2 regions of the Microbacterium oxydans genome follow, and region 1 is predicted to be linked to the other one. Evidence: predicted binding sites of a transcription regulator. Region 1 holds the regulator's gene; the other holds the start of a gene.

Evidence for each region. The regulator LexA, encoded in region 1, represses DNA repair genes until DNA is damaged. The targets are predictions, from matches to a motif close to TCGAACANNTGTTCGA.
Region 2: recA (recombinase RecA) is a predicted target of LexA. The motif match lies at 5,517-5,532, and genes of this name have one in related genera.

The regions. Positions count from the first base shown of each region.
Region 1 is NZ_CP092891.1:2,426,914-2,434,710, forward strand. Features, by position in the region: gene priA (bifunctional 1-(5-phosphoribosyl)-5-((5-phosphoribosylamino)methylideneamino)imidazole-4-carboxamide isomerase/phosphoribosylanthranilate isomerase PriA) at 1-280, opposite strand, end outside; gene hisH (imidazole glycerol phosphate synthase subunit HisH) at 384-1,019, opposite strand; gene hisB (imidazoleglycerol-phosphate dehydratase HisB) at 1,016-1,633, opposite strand; gene MME74_RS11690 (histidinol-phosphate transaminase) at 1,630-2,724, opposite strand; gene MME74_RS11695 (LysM peptidoglycan-binding domain-containing protein) at 2,771-3,139, opposite strand; gene lexA (transcriptional repressor LexA) at 3,428-4,114, shown strand; gene MME74_RS11705 (S9 family peptidase) at 4,216-6,096, shown strand; gene smpB (SsrA-binding protein SmpB) at 6,106-6,582, opposite strand; gene ftsX (permease-like cell division protein FtsX) at 6,646-7,560, opposite strand; gene ftsE (cell division ATP-binding protein FtsE) at 7,557-7,797, opposite strand, start outside.
Region 2 is NZ_CP092891.1:1,660,754-1,668,550, reverse strand. Features, by position in the region: gene dapF (diaminopimelate epimerase) at 1-308, opposite strand, end outside; gene MME74_RS07885 (dihydrofolate reductase family protein) at 318-866, opposite strand; gene miaA (tRNA (adenosine(37)-N6)-dimethylallyltransferase MiaA) at 899-1,810, opposite strand; gene miaB (tRNA (N6-isopentenyl adenosine(37)-C2)-methylthiotransferase MiaB) at 1,807-3,354, opposite strand; gene MME74_RS07870 (regulatory protein RecX) at 3,404-4,270, opposite strand; gene recA (recombinase RecA) at 4,270-5,319, opposite strand; gene MME74_RS07860 (DUF3046 domain-containing protein) at 5,591-5,815, opposite strand; gene MME74_RS07855 (helix-turn-helix domain-containing protein) at 5,834-6,142, opposite strand; gene MME74_RS07850 (CinA family protein) at 6,284-6,772, opposite strand; gene pgsA (CDP-diacylglycerol--glycerol-3-phosphate 3-phosphatidyltransferase) at 6,769-7,344, opposite strand; gene MME74_RS07840 (FtsK/SpoIIIE family DNA translocase) at 7,344-7,797, opposite strand, start outside.

The DNA of each region.
Region 1 (7,797 bases):
CGTCGCGGATGCCGCCGGAGAGCTCGATGTTGACGCCCTTGAACTGCTTGATGACCTTGCGGAGGATCGGCGCGTTGCTGCCACGGCCGAAGGCGGCGTCGAGGTCGACCAGGTGGATCCACTTCGCGCCCTGCGCAGCCCACTCCCCCGCGGCGTCCAGCGGGTCGCCGTAGCTCGTCTCGGTTCCGGCCTCGCCCTGGGTCAGGCGGACCGCCTTGCCCCCGGCGACGTCGACCGCGGGAAGGAGCGTGAGCGAGGGGGACTGCGCGAAGTCGTTCATGGGGTCCTTGTATCGGGAAGGTCGGCGGCCCGGTGCGGGCACGAGAACCGAGGGTAGCCCGCCGGAGGGCGGGGGACAAAACGGATGACGCCTGAGCGCGAGGTCAGAGACTCCCCACCCAGTTGCGCAGCAGCTGGATGCCGGCATCCCCCGACTTCTCGGGGTGGAACTGGGTCGCCGACAGCGGGCCGTTCTCGACGGCCGCGAGGAACGGGTCCCCGTACGTCGTCCAGGTGAGCGCGGGCTCGGGGAACGGAGGGATGACGTCGAGTTCCCACGACTGCGCGGCATAGGAGTGCACGAAGTAGAAGCGCTCGTGCTCGATGCCCCGGAAGAGGACGCTGTTCGCCCCCGGCTCGACCGTGTTCCAGCCCATGTGCGGCAGTACCGGGGCATTCAGCTCGGTGACCGCTCCCGGCCACTCGCCGAGGCCCGCGGTGTCATGACCGCGCTCGACGCCGTGTTCGAACAGCACCTGCATGCCGACGCAGATCCCGAGCACCGGACGGCCACCGGCCAGCCGACGGTCGATGATCTCGTCTCCGCCGTGCGCGAGCAGTGCATCGCGGACCGCCTGGAACGCGCCGACGCCGGGGACCAGGAGGCCATCGGCCTCGAAAGCCTCCTTGCGGTCCCGTGTGAGCACGGCATCCGCTCCGGCGGCGACGAGCGCCTTGACCGCGGAGTGGACGTTGCCCGACTCGTAGTCGAAGACCGCGACGCGGGGACTGCTGCTCACAGCGCACCCTTGGTCGACGGGATGCCGTCGACGAGGGGGTCGAGGGCCTTGGCCTGCCGGAACGCCCGGGCGAACGCCTTGTACTCGGCCTCCGCGATGTGGTGCGGGTCGCGGCCGCCGAGCACGCGGACGTGCACGGTCAGCGCGGCGTTGAAGGTGATGGCCTCGAAGGAGTGGCGCACCAGCGAACCCGTGAAGTGCCCGCCGATGAGGTGGTGCTCGAAGCCCGCCGGCTCCCCGGTGTGCACGAGGTAGGGGCGGCCGGAGATGTCGACGACCGCCTGCGCGAGAGCCTCGTCGAGCGGGACGAGGGCGTCGCCGTAGCGCGAGATGCCGGACTTGTCGCCGAGCGCTTCGAGGATCGCCTGACCCAGCACGATCGACACGTCCTCGACGGTGTGGTGTGCGTCGATGTTCGTGTCGCCCGAGGCACGGACCGTCAGGTCGGTCAGCGAGTGCTTCGCGAACGCGGTGAGCATGTGGTCGAAGAAGGGCACCGAGGTGTCGATGCGGCTCGCACCGGTGCCGTCGAGGTTCAGCTCGAGCTCGACGGTGGACTCCGACGTGCTGCGCACGCGGCTCGCGGTGCGCGGGGTCAGTGCGGGGGTGCTCATGAAGCCGATCCTATCGAGGCCAGTGCGTCCAGGAATGCGGTGGTCTCGGCCTCGGTGCCGGCGCTCACCCTGAGGTGACCGGGGATGCCGACATCGCGCACGAGCACGCCCCGATCGAACAGCTGCTGCCAGGTCGCCTTCGGGTCGGCGACCCCGCCGAACAGCACGAAGTTCGACCACGACTCATGCGGCGTGTAGCCGAGAGCCTCGAGCGTCGCCGTGATCCGATCGCGCTGCTCGATGATCTCCTCGACCATCCCGAGCATCACGTCGGCGTTGCGCAGCGCCGCCACGGCAGCCGCCTGCGTGAGCGCGCTCAGGTGATACGGCAGGCGCACCAGACGCAGCGCGTCGATGAAGGCCGGGTCGGCCGCGAGGTAGCCGACCCTGGCTCCGGCGAAGGCGAACGCCTTGCTCATGGTGCGGGACACCGCGAGGCGGGGGCGGCCCTCGAGCAGGGTCAGAGCAGAGACCGCGTCGTGCGGAGCGAACTCCTGGTAGGCCTCGTCGACGATCACGATGCCGCGAGCAGCCTCGTAGACGGCCTCGATGACGTCGAGGCCGAGCGGCGTGCCCGTCGGATTGTTGGGCGAGCAGAGGATGACCACGTCGGGGTCGGCGGCGCGGACCTGCTCCGCCGCTTCCTCCGGGGTGATCGTGTAGTCGGGCTGCCGGGTGCCCGCGATCCAGCGGGCACCGGTCCCCTGCGCGATCAGCGGGTACATCGAGTACGTGGGCGCGAAGCCGAAGGCGGTTCGGCCGGGACCCCCGAAGGCCTGCAGGATGTGCTGGAGGACCTCGTTGGAGCCGTTGCCCGCCCAGATCTGCTCGGCGGAGACGCCGTGGCCCAGGTAGTCGGCGAACGCCTCGCGCAGCGCGGTGAACTCCCGGTCCGGGTAGCGGTTGACCTCGTGGATCGCGACGGCGATGTCGTCGAGGATGTCGCTCGCGACGGCATCCGGAATCGGATGCGTGTTCTCGTTCACGTTGAGCGCGATCGGGAGCGGCGCCTGCGGTGCTCCGTACGGAGTCAGTCCACGAAGATCGTCACGCAACGGCAGATCATTGAGGGAGAGGGTCACCCTTCCCATGTTAAGCCGCTCGTCGAGCGGATGACGCAAAGTTGCCGCGGGCGGCTCAGTTCCCGTACTGAGCCGGGATCGCGAGCTCCTGACCGATCTGGAGACCGCCGCCGCGCAGCAGGTTCATCCGGCTGATGTCGCCGATGACGTCGCGCGGGTCGGCGTCGGGAGCGACCGAGGTCGCGATCGACCACAGCGTGTCCCCCGGCATGACCGTCACGGTCTCGATGCTCGCCGCCGGCGCGTCCGACCCGGAGGCGATCGCGCTGCCCCCGCTGAGGGCGGCGAAGGCGATACCAACGGCGAGGGGCACGGAGGCGAACGCCAGCAGCACGGCCCGACCTCGCATCGTCAGCCGGAGACGCGTGGTCGGACGGGCCGACGCCGGGATGACTGCTGCGGTGCTGAAGCTGATGCTGCTCATGTCGTGCTCCTTAGCCTGTCCCGAAGCGGGGAAGCCCCGGGGAAGTTGGCGTAGCGTTCGCATTCGCGTCTCGGCCGGGAGCCGTGAATGCGAAGCTACGTACCGAAGATATCTTCGAGTTCGAATATCTGTCAAGTATTCTTCGAAACCACCTCCGAAAATCGGCCGACACGCTCGAACAGATCTTCCAGATCCGGTCGATTCTCGGATACGGTTTCGATAAGAACACCCCACCACGGGCCTCCGACATTCGAAGAGGGACGTCGGATCACGCACTTAAGGAGCACCATGAGCGAGAACTCTGCCCCCGAGTCGGAGGCACCGCGGACGCGCCGGCGCAAGAGCCTGAGCCCCAAGCAGATGGCGATCCTCGAGGTCATCCAGAGCTCGATCGCGAACCACGGCTACCCGCCGAGCATGCGCGAGATTGGCGATGCCGTCGGCCTCAAGTCGCTCTCCAGCGTGACCCACCAGCTCGGCCAGCTCGAGCTCAGCGGCTACCTGCGGCGCGACCCCGGCAAGACCAGGGCGATGGAAGTGCTCATCGACCTGCCCGGCACCAGCACAGAGAACCCCGCTGACGTCGCGACCCCGGTCGGCGACGCCGCGCTCGTGCCCCTGGTCGGGCGGATCGCGGCCGGAGTGCCGATCACCGCGGATCAGCAGGTCGAGGAGATCTTCCCCCTCCCGCGGCAGCTCGTGGGCAAGGGCGACCTGTTCATGCTCAAGGTCTCCGGCGAGTCGATGATCGACGCCGCCATCTGCGACGGGGACTGGGTCGTCGTCCGCTCGCAGAGCAACGCCGAGAACGGTGAGATCGTCGCCGCGATGCTCGACGGCGAGGCCACGGTCAAGGTGCTGCGTCGCCGCGACGGGCACACCTGGCTCCTCCCCCGCAACTCGGCCTTCGAGCCCATCCTCGGCGATGAGGCCGTGGTGCTCGGCAAGATCGTGGCGGTGCTCCGCGCGGTCTGACCCGTCAGGAACGACGAAGGCCCTCCCGGAGCTCCGGGAGGGCCTTCGTCGTCCCGGGCACGAGTGTGACGCCGCGTGCCGTCGGCCCATAGGCTCGAAGCATGTCGTCGTCCCCGTACGGTTCCTGGTCCTCGCCCTTCTCCGCCGCGTCCGTCGCGGCTTCCTCCCCCCGCATCGACGGTGCGCGCTTCGTCGGCGCGGAGATCTGGTGGGGCGAGTCGGTCCCGGCCGAGAAGGGGCGCGTGACCGTGCGGAGCTCCTCCGGCGCCGAGATCCTCCCCGCCCCCTGGAGTGCGCGCTCCCGGGTGCACGAGTACGGCGGCGGCGCCTGGACGGCCGATGCCGACGGCACGCTGTACTTCGTCGACGCGGGCGACCAGCGCGTGCATCGCCTGGCCTCCGGCGACGTTCCCGTGCCCCTCACACCGCCCGGGCCCTCTCACGGTGGTCTGCGCGTGCAGGACGGCCGTCTGCTGGCGGTGCGCGAAGACCTGTCGACGACCCCGCACACGCGCGCGATCGTCGAGATCCCGATCGACGGCTCCGCCTCCGAAGACCCGACGGCTGTGCGAGTGATCGCGCAGGGAGACGGGTTCTTCGCCCACCCCGCACTCTCCCCCGACGGGACCCGCGCCGCCTGGGTGGCGTGGGAGCGCGGACGGATGCCGTGGGAAGACGCCCGCGTGCAGATCGCCGAGGTCGATGGCGGGCACCCGCACACGGTCCCGTCGCGGACGGCGCTGCAGCCCGAGTGGACGAGCGACACGGAGCTGCTCTTCGCCGACGCACCCTACGACCGCTGGGAGCTGTACCGCGTGACGGTCGACGGCGTCGAGCCCTCCGGCGCTCCGCAGCCGCTCGCCCCCGCCGACGCGCCGGCGGACGCCGACACCGGCTACGGCCTCTGGGTGCTCGGCAACCGCTGGTTCCGTCCCCTCGACGACGGACGCATCGTCGCCGTCCGCACGAACGGCCGCGACGAGGTCGTGGTCCTCGACGACAACGGCGGCACGGCGCTGGTCGACCTCCCCGCCGATGGACACGTGAGCGTGGACGATGTGGACGGGACGCGCGTGCTCCTCTCCGGGAACGGCTCCCGCGTCGCACCGGGACTCTGGTGCGTCGACACCGACTCCGGAGAGGTCTTCGCGGTGCGCGGCGGCGAGCCCGTCGGTCCGCAGTGGATGCCCCCTGCCCTGTCGATCGAGGTCGACGGTCCGCACGGTGCCGTGCACGCCTTCGCATATCCCCCGGCCCATCCGGAGGCGACGGCGCCCGAAGACGAGCTCCCGCCCTACGTCGTGCTCGTGCACGGGGGGCCGACGGCCCACGTCACGGGCGCGACCTCTGCGGCGGTCGCCTTCTACACGAGCCGCGGCATCGGCGTGCTCGACGTGAACTACGGCGGGTCGACCGGATACGGCCGCGCCTACCGTGAGCGCCTGGACGGGCAGTGGGGCGTCGTCGACGTCGACGACGTGATCGCCGCCGCCCGCGGCCTCGCCGACGCCGGGCTCGCGGATCCCGCCCGCATCGCGATCCGCGGCGGATCGGCCGGCGGATGGACCGTGCTGTCCGCGCTGGTCCGCGGAGGGACCTTCGCCGCCGGGATCAGTCGCTACGGCGTCGCCGACCTGCGGATGCTGGCCGCCGAGACGCACGACTTCGAGGCGTCCTACCTCGACGGCCTGGTCGGACCGCTCCCCGAGTACGAGCACGTGTACATCGAGCGCTCACCGCTGACGCATGCCGATCGCATCGACGTCCCCGTGCTGCTGCTGCAAGGCGGCGAGGACCGGGTGGTGCCGCCGTCGCAGTCCGAGGCGATCCGCGATGCACTCGCGGCGCGCGGCATCGATCACGAGTACGTGCTGTATCCGACGGAGGGACACGGATTCCGCAGCGCCGAGTCGATCGTCGATGCGCTGGAGCGCGAGCTGACGTTCCTCGGTCGCGCGTTCGGCTTCGAACCGCGGCTGTGACGACCGGGACTACTCCCCCACGCGGTTGCGCAGACGCATGGCGCGGTCGGCCTCGCGGGTGTCCTGACGCTCGCGCAGGGTCTGCCGCTTGTCGTACTCGCGCTTGCCCTTCGCCAGAGCGATCTCGACCTTGGCGCGACCATCGGAGAAGTACAGCTTCAGCGGGATGAGCGTGTATCCGCCCGCCGACACGGCGTGCGCGATCTTGGCGATCTCCTCGCGGTGCAGCAGCAGCTTGCGGATGCGCTTGGCCGAGTGGTTCGTCCAGTGCCCCTGCGAGTACTCCGGGATGTGCACCGAGTCGAGGAAGACCTCGTTGCCCTTGACGAAGGCGTATCCGTCGCTGAGGTTGGCGCGCCCCTGGCGCAGTGACTTGACCTCGGTGCCGGTGAGCACCATCCCCGCTTCGTACGACTTCTCGATCGTGTAGTCGTGACGTGCGCGACGATTGGTCGCGACGACCTTCTCTCCGCGTTCCCTGGGCATGATGCTCTCCTGTTGCCGTGATGAGCTCGATCGATCGTTCCGACCGAGCAGCCTTTCAGGCTATCAGGTACGGAGCCAGCGTCGGATCGCGAAGCCGGCGGAGAGCGCGGCGAGCACGATGCCGATGCCGATCAGGACCGGCACCACCAGGGCGGCGTCCTGCATCGTCACCCAGGTCGTGATGAACGGCACCCGTCCTCGCAGGTACCCGTTCACGCCGAAGTGCACGCCCGCGACGACCGCGGCGCTGGCGAACGCCGACCCGAGGAACGCGGCGAACACGCCCTCGAGGACGAAGGGGGTCTGGATGAAGCGGTTCGAGGCGCCGACCAGGCGCATGATGCCGATCTCCTTGCGGCGCGCGTATGCCGACAATCGGATGGTCGTGCCGATGAGCAGGGTCGCGGCGATGAGCATCAGGACGGCGATGCCGACCGCGATGTAGGTCGCGACCGTCAGAGCGGAGAAGAGAGGTTCGAGGTATTGCAGCTGGTCCTTGACCTGCTCGACGCCGGCCTGGCCGCTGAACGCCTCGGCGAGCACCTGCGACTGACCGGGGTCCTTCATCGTGACGAAGAAGACCTCGAACGCCTGGTCGGGCGTGAGCACGCTCGCCTGGTCCTCACCGAGCTGTTCGACGAGCTTGGCGTAGGTCTCCTCCTTGGTGTCGAACGTGATCGAGCTGATGAGAGGCGCCAGGGCGTCCCCCTCCAGCTGAGCGCGGACGGCGGCGACCTGCTCCTCGCTCGCCGCGCCGTCGACACAGGTGTCGGATTCCGAGACGGCCGAGCACATGTACACCGCCACCTGGGCACGCTCGGCCCAGTAGCCGCGCATGACGCCGATCTGGCCCTGCATCAGGATCGCCGCACCCACGAAGGTCAGCGACACGAAAGTGACCAGCACGACGGAGATGACCATCGAGATGTTGCGCCGAAGCCCACCCAGGGCCTCGGTCAGGATGAGACCGATTCTCATGAGGTCGGGCCCACTTCCTCGTCGTCTTCGTCGGACAGTCCGAGGCGGTCCGCGACGCCGAGCTCCGCGACGTCGACCGTCGGCAGGGTGATCGGGTGCGTGCGCGGCCGGACGACGGCGGGGGGTTCGACCACGGCGGGCGGCTCCACGATGTTCGCCGGGTCGTCGACGTCCCGCGGCTGCTCCGGGGGCTCCACGGTGCGCGGGGGCTCCACGGTGCGCGGCGCCGGGGCATCC
Region 2 (7,797 bases), 770 kb from region 1:
GTCGCGAGTCCCGAGCGCACGAGATAGTGCGCGAAGACGCGGATACCGTTGCCGCACATCTCCGCTATCGACCCGTCCGCGTTGCGATAGTCCATGAACCACTCGGCGCTCGGTTCCTCCGCGAGTGCTGCAGCGCCCTCCGGGATCGCCGACGACCTCACGACGCGCAGGATCCCGTCGGCCCCGATGCCGAAGTGGCGATCGCACAGCACCGCGACCTGCTCGACGGTCAGGTCGAGCGCGCCATCGGGATCGGCGATGATGATGAAGTCGTTGCCCGTGCCGTGACCCTTGGTGAATGCGACCATGAGCCCAGTCTAGGGATTCGCGAGGTCGGCTCCGTCCCGCACGACGCGGTATCGCCCGCAGAGGAAACTGCGGTTGCGTGCCACCTCGAGGAGCTCGAGGTCGAGCCGGCGCGGAAGGAGCGGGGCGCCGGACCCGAGCGTGACCGGCGCGTACTGCACCCACACCTCATCGAGCAGCCCGGCATCGGCGAACTGACCAGCCAGGTCTCCCCCGCCCACGATCCACAGGTCCTTCTCCCCCGCTGCCGCCACCATCTCGGCGTGCACGGCGCGGACGTCGTCCTGCGTCAGGCGGATCTCCGCACCCTCCGGCAGGTCGAGCTCCCGATGGGTGAAGACCCAGGTGGGCTGGGTGTATCCCCAACGGCCCTCCTCGTGGCGCATGACCCATTCGTACGTCGAGGAGCCCATCGCCAGCGCGCCGATGCTCTTCTCGAACTCCCCGTACGCCATCGGGCCGTCCTGATCGATGTCCTGGGTGAGCAGCCAGTCGAGCGAGTGCTGCTCCGTGGCGATGAACCCGTCGAGGCTGGAGGCGGTGTAGAAGTGGGTGGCCATGACGAGAGCATGTCACCGACCACCGACATCGCTTACGCGCCGAGGAGTCTCCGCGCCTCCGCGGGTGCGTCCCACCACTCCAGCTCGGGATAGCGCTTGAACCAGGACACCTGTCGACGGGCGTAGCGGCGGGTGAGGGCCTGCGTCTGGGCGATGGCTTCGGCTTCGGAGAGGACGCCGTCGAGCTGTCCGAGCGCCTGGGCGTACCCGATGGCTCGCGACGCGGTGATGCCGCGCTCCAAGCCGTTGCGGCGGAGGTCCGCGACCTCGTCGACGAGACCCGCCTCCCACATCTGCTCGACGCGGAGGTCGAGGCGTTCCACCAGCTCCGCACGATCGACGCGCAGACCGATCAGCCGAGTGCGCGGATACCAGAGCTTCGGTGTCTCCGGCAGGGCGGCCCCGTGCGTGCTGCCGCCCTGCTCGAGAACCTCCAGTGCGCGGATGACGCGTCGGCTGTTGCGCGGGTCGACGCGTGCCGCGGCCTCGGGGTCCTGGACGCGCAACCGGTCGAGCAGCACCGCCGGTCCGACGGATGCGAGTTCACGCTCGAGTCGCTCGCGGACCTCGGGGTCACGCGGAGGGAAGTGGAACTCGTACACGACACTGGAGACGTACAGTCCGGAGCCGCCGACGAGGATCGCGTCCGCACCGCGACCGTGGATCTCCGCGATCGCCGCCCGCGCGACCGGTTGGTACCAGGCGACGGCGGCTTCCTCGTCGACCTCGCGCACGTCGAAGAGGTGATGCGGGATTCCACGGCGCTCGGACACCGGGAGTTTCGCCGTGCCGATGTCCATGCCGCGATAGAGCTGCATGGCGTCGGCGTTGACGATCTCCGCGGGGTTGCCGCTCGCTCGCAACGCCTCAGCGAGGTCGAGGGCCAGATCGCTCTTGCCGGTGCCCGTGGCCCCGACGACCGCCCAGAGACGCGGTTCGGTCACACGCCCGCACGCAGCGTCGGCAGACCGAGAGAAACGGCACGGGGTCCGCCGTCGCTGCTCGGAGCCGGCACGGCGCAGGACTCGGACTGCGAACGATCCCAGGCGTCTCCGCCTCGCGTGCGTCGGATCTTCAGAGGCGCGCCTGTCGGGTCGTCCGCCAGCAGATGGAAGGGGGCGCCGTGCGTGACGGTGACCGTGACGACATCGCCGGGGCGAGGAAGGTCGGAGCCGGGTGTCACCTCGAAGTGCACCAGACGGTTGTCCTCGGCGCGTCCGGTGAGCCGGTGCGTCTCGGTGTCCTTCTTCCCCTCGCCGGTGGACACCAGCACCTCGATCTCGCGACCGACCTGCTTCTGGTTCTCCTCCAGCGAGATGCGCTCCTGGAGGGAGATCAGACGGTTGTACCGCGCCTGGACCACCTCCTTGGGAACCTGATCCTCCATCGTCGCCGCGGGCGTTCCCTCGCGGATCGAGTACTGGAAGGTGAAGGCGCCGGAGAAACGCGCCTGCTCCACGACCCGCATCGTGCCCTCGAAGTCCTCTTCCGTCTCACCGGGGAAGCCGACGATGATGTCGGTCGTGATCGCGGCGTTCGGGATGCGCGCGCGCACCCGGTCAAGGATCCCGAGGAACCGCTCGCTGCGGTAGGAGCGTCGCATCGCCTTGAGGATGCGGTCGCTTCCGGACTGCAGCGGCATGTGCAGCTGGGGCATCACGTTCGGGGTCTCGGCCATGGCGTCGATGACGTCGTCCGTGAATGCAGCGGGGTGCGGGCTCGTGAACCGGATGCGCTCCAGCCCGTCGATCTCACCGGCCGCGCGAAGCAGCTTGCCGAACGCCTGACGGTCACCGAACTCGACGCCGTAGGAGTTCACGTTCTGTCCGAGGAGCGTGACCTCGATCGCGCCGTCCTCCACGAGGAGCCGGATCTCGTTGAGGATGTCGCCGGGACGACGGTCCTTCTCCTTGCCACGCAGGCTCGGCACGATGCAGAAGGTGCAGGTGTTGTTGCAGCCGACCGAGATCGACACCCAGCCACTGTGCGCGGAGTCGCGCTTGGTCGGCAGCGTGGACGGGAAGACCTCGAGCGACTCGAGGATCTCGAGCTCTGCGTCGCCGTTGTGACGTGCCCGCTCCAGCAGACCCGGCAAGGAACCCATGTTGTGGGTACCGAAAACGACGTCGACCCACGGTGCTTTGTCGAGCACCGCCTGCTTGTCCATCTGCGCGAGACAGCCACCGACGGCGATCTGCATGCCGTCCTTCCGTCGCTTCACGGACGCGAGGTGACCGAGCGTGCCGTAGAGCTTTCCGGCGGCGTTGTCGCGGACCGCGCACGTGTTGATGATCACGACGTCGGCTTCGGCCCCCTCGGCAGCGCGCACATAGCCGGCGCTCTCCAGGGATCCGGAGAGCCGCTCCGAATCGTGCACGTTCATCTGGCACCCGAAGGTGCGCACTTCATACGATCGCTGTCGACCGTCGTCGTCGACGGCCGCCGACGACGCGCTGATGATCGTCGGTTCACTGCGCGGAATAGTCATGATCAACCCATTGTACGAGCCGTTGCCGAGCCGCAGCGGCGTCGGGCGATCAGTCCGAATCGACGAAGCGGACGCCGGAAGTGGACCCACCGAAAGTCGTCTCCCGCAGCGCGGCTTTCGCCGCCTTCATCGCGACGGCGCCGTTGTAGCCGCGACGTGCGAGCTGACCCACCAGACGTCGGAGAGCGGTGTCGTGGTCGAGTCGGCTCAGCGACCGGGCCTTGGTGCGGGCGAACTCCAGCGCGCGCTCGTCGTCGTCGTCGGGAAGCTCGTCGAGAGCGCCGTCGATGACGTCGCGAGGGATGCCGCGCTGAGCGAGAGCACGAGCCAGGGCGACTCTCCCCTGCCCCTTGCGCTCCACGCCGGAGGTCACCAGGACGCCGGCCAGGGCGACGTCGTCGAGGTAGCCTCGGCGGCAGAAGTCGTCGATCACGTCGTCTACCGAGCCTCTGTCGAGCTCGTATCCTCGCAGCACCTGCCGGGCTTCGGAGATGGAGAGCGACCGCGCGCGCAGCTTGCGGACGAGAGACTCCTCGGCGGAGGCACGGGCCTCGTCGATCGACGCGGCGTCTGCGGTGCCCTCATCCTCGGGGACGTCGAGCGCGCGGAGACGAGGCGCCGGCTTCGCCGAGTCGGACGAACTCGCCCCGGTGCGACCGGTCGCCCCTCGAGCGGGATGACGGTTGCTCGGGCTTCCCGCATCGCCCGGTTCGCTCGCCGCGGATCCCACCGGCGGGGCGTCCCAGGTCGAACGCCACAGACCGGCATCGCCGGTCCGCCGCGGCACGACTTCCGTGGCGTCGTCGGCCCCGACTTCCGTGCTCTCGGGCGTCGGAGTCGTCTTCTTCGAGGCACCGCCGAAGAGGGGGATGATGGGGGCGATCCGGTCGGGATCGCCCCCACGGGTGTCGTTCATCAGGCCGGACGACGCTCAGCGAGCTCGTCTGCCGCCGCAGGTGCGGCGACCTGTGCACCGATACCGAGCTTCTGCTTGATCTGCGTCTCGATCGCCAGGGCGATGTCGGGGTTGTTGAGCAGGAACGTCCGGGCGTTCTCCTTACCCTGACCCAGCTGGTCGCCGTCGTAGGTGTACCACGAGCCCGACTTCTTCACGATCGCGTGCTCGACGCCGAAGTCGATCAGGCTGCCCTCTCGGGAGATCCCGACACCGTAGAGGATGTCGAACTCGGCCTGCTTGAAGGGCGGGGCCATCTTGTTCTTGACGACCTTGACCCTGGTGCGGTTACCGACAGCGTCGGTGCCGTCCTTGAGCGTCTCGATGCGGCGGATGTCCATGCGGACCGAGGCGTAGAACTTGAGCGCCTTACCACCGGCGGTGGTCTCCGGCGAGCCGAAGAAGACGCCGATCTTCTCGCGGAGCTGGTTGATGAAGATCATGGTGGTGTTCGTCTGGTTCAGACCACCGGTGAGCTTTCGCAGCGCCTGCGACATGAGGCGAGCCTGCAGACCCACGTGCGAGTCACCCATCTCACCCTCGATCTCGGCGCGCGGCACGAGTGCCGCGACGGAGTCGATGACGATGAGGTCGATCGCCCCGGAGCGCACGAGCATGTCGGCGATCTCGAGCGCCTGCTCACCCGTGTCGGGCTGCGAGACGAGGAGCGCATCGATGTCGACGCCGAGCTTGGCGGCGTAGTCGGGATCGAGCGCATGCTCGGCATCGATGAACGCGGCGATGCCTCCGGCACGCTGGGCGTTCGCGATCGCATGCAGGGTGAGCGTCGTCTTACCCGAGGACTCCGGTCCGTAGATCTCGACGATGCGGCCACGCGGGAGTCCGCCGACGCCGAGGGCGACGTCGAGGGCGATGGAGCCGGTGGGGATGACGGCCACGGGGGCGCGCTCATCGCTGCCCAGCCGCATGACCGAGCCCTTTCCGAACTGGCGGTCGATCTGGGCGAGGGCGGTCTCGAGGGACTTCTCGCGGTCGGCGGGTGATGGCATGATGTGCTCCTTCTGCGCGCGTGGTGCCGCCTGTAGGCTGTCGCGGCTCTCCCGGTTGGGAGAAACTCTCCGACAAGGCGTAATGGCTCTTCGGCTTGTTTTCCACCGTAGGAGGGGCCACCGACATCGTCTCGGCGAACTCACGTACCGTGCAGAACAGAATCCCTGAACCACTTGTGCAGAAGACTACGCCCGTTTCGAACACATCTTCGACGACACGCCGAGATTCGATCGGCGGTTGCCGTACGCACCGGACATCACCCGGGGACGGTCAACGACCGCGGGGTTCCTGTCGGCCGACGCCGTAGCGCCGGCTCTCGGGCACGTCCATCTCGGCGCACAGCGCCAACCAGATCTCGCGGGGCGGCGTGCCGTCGGCAAGAGCCTCGACCGCCGTACGACCGCGGAGCGCGGTCAAACTCAGATCATGGACCAGCGACGTCGCCCGCGTCTGGAACTCGTCATCGACGGCGCGAAGGAACTCGCTACGACGCATCGCTTCGGTGACCGCGGATCAGTGCAGCGAGAGCTGGGGCTCGATCGACGCCACGAGGTCGTCGGGGACGACGTCGGGGAAGACCTGGATGCCCTCGAGCACGGAGATGCGATCTCCGACCTCGCGCATGATCGTCGAGATGGGAACGTCGAGTGCGTCGGCGACGGAGGCGAGGATCTCGCTCGACGCTTCCTTCTGCCCGCGCTCGACCTCGCTGAGGTAGCCGAGTGCGACGGACGCCTTGCTCGCGACCTGCCGGAGCGTACGCCCCTTCTGCAGGCGGAAGTCCCTCAGCACATCGCCGATTTCCTGTCGTACAAGAATCATCGGAACCTCCTCCCCGTGTTTTCGATCGAGGTGTCCCCCGATGAGACAGCCAGTCTAGTACCGCTGGCCTGCACAGAATCTACCCCTGCACTCTGTGGTTTGAATGTGAGCACGTAGGTAGTAACCGGCATGGGGCCGTCGCTATTCCGCGATCGTGGCGAGGAGCGCTTCCAGCGCCACGACGACGGTCTGCTCGCGGATCGCCGCGCGGTCGCCCTGCAGGTGGAACTCGATCGTCCGCGCCGCCATGGGCGTCACGACGCCGATGTGCACCGTGCCGACCGGCTGCCCGTCGGGCGAGTCCGGCCCGGCGATGCCCGTGGTCGACACGCCGACATCGGCCGCCCGTCCGTCGACGCTCACCACGCGACGCACTCCGTCGGCCATCTCCAGCGCGACCTGCGGGTGCACAGGACCATGCGCTGCGAGGAGGTCGGCATCGACGCCGAGGACCGTGTTCTTGACCGGTGTCGCGTAAGCCGTGACTCCACCGAGGAGCACGGCGGAAGCCCCGGGGACGGAGACGATCTCCGCGCACAGCGCCCCGCCCGTGAGAGACTCCGCGACCCCGAGCGTCCAGCCACGCCGGGCCAGAGCCGACAGCACCGCGGCGGAGGCCCGCTCGCTCACGACTTCTGCCGCGAACCGCGCACCTGGGCGACGATGTAGTCGATCCCGCTCGCCACCGTCAGCACCAGCACGATGAGCATCAGGACGAACGTGATCAGGGTCCACGCGTCGAGGCCGATGAGGTAGTGCAGCGGGAGCAGCGCCCATCCCAGGGCCACGCCCTGGAACGCCGTCTTGATCTTGCCCATCCAGGCCGCCGCGACGACGTGCTCACTGGCCACCATGAGGCGGTGGATCGTGATCCCCCACTCCCGCACCAGGATGATCGCGACGATCCACCAGTTCACCTCGCCGAGGATGGCGAGTCCGACGAAGCCCGCTCCGGTGAGCAGCTTGTCGGCGATCGGGTCCCAGAGCTTGCCGAAGTCGCTGACGATGTCGTACTTGCGCGCGAGGTAGCCGTCGACCCAGTCGGTGGAGATCCCGACGATGAAGATGATCGCCGCTGCCCAGCGGAGACCGGGCTCGGGAAGACCGTACGTCCCACCGAGCAGCAGCAGGACGAAGAAGATGACCGCGAGCGGGATGCGCGCGACGGTGATCGCGTTGGGCAGCTGCCGAGGGATCGCCATCAGTCGCGCCCCGTCAGGCCCCAGGCGTCTTCATCGCCCTCGGCCTCCACTTCGGGCAGGCCCTCGTACTGGGCTGCGATCGGGTCATGCGTCGGAAGCGGAGGCATCGGAGGTGCTGCCGGCGCCGGAGCGGCCGATGCGGCGGGCGCATCCTCGCCACGCAGCTTCGCCATCACCTGCGGGAGCTGCTCCGCCGTCGCGAGCACGTCACGAGCCTTGGATCCCTCGGACGGCCCGACGATCTCGCGGGATTCCAGCAGATCCATGAGGCGGCCGGCCTTCGCGAAACCGACGCGGAGCTTGCGCTGCAGCATGGAGGTCGACCCGAACTGAGACGAGACGATGAGCTCGGCGGCCGCGAGCAGAAGCTCGAGGTCGTCGCCGATGTCCTCGTCGACCTCCTTCTTCTTGGTCGGCTCCATCGCCTCCTGCACGTCGGGACGGTAGTCCGGC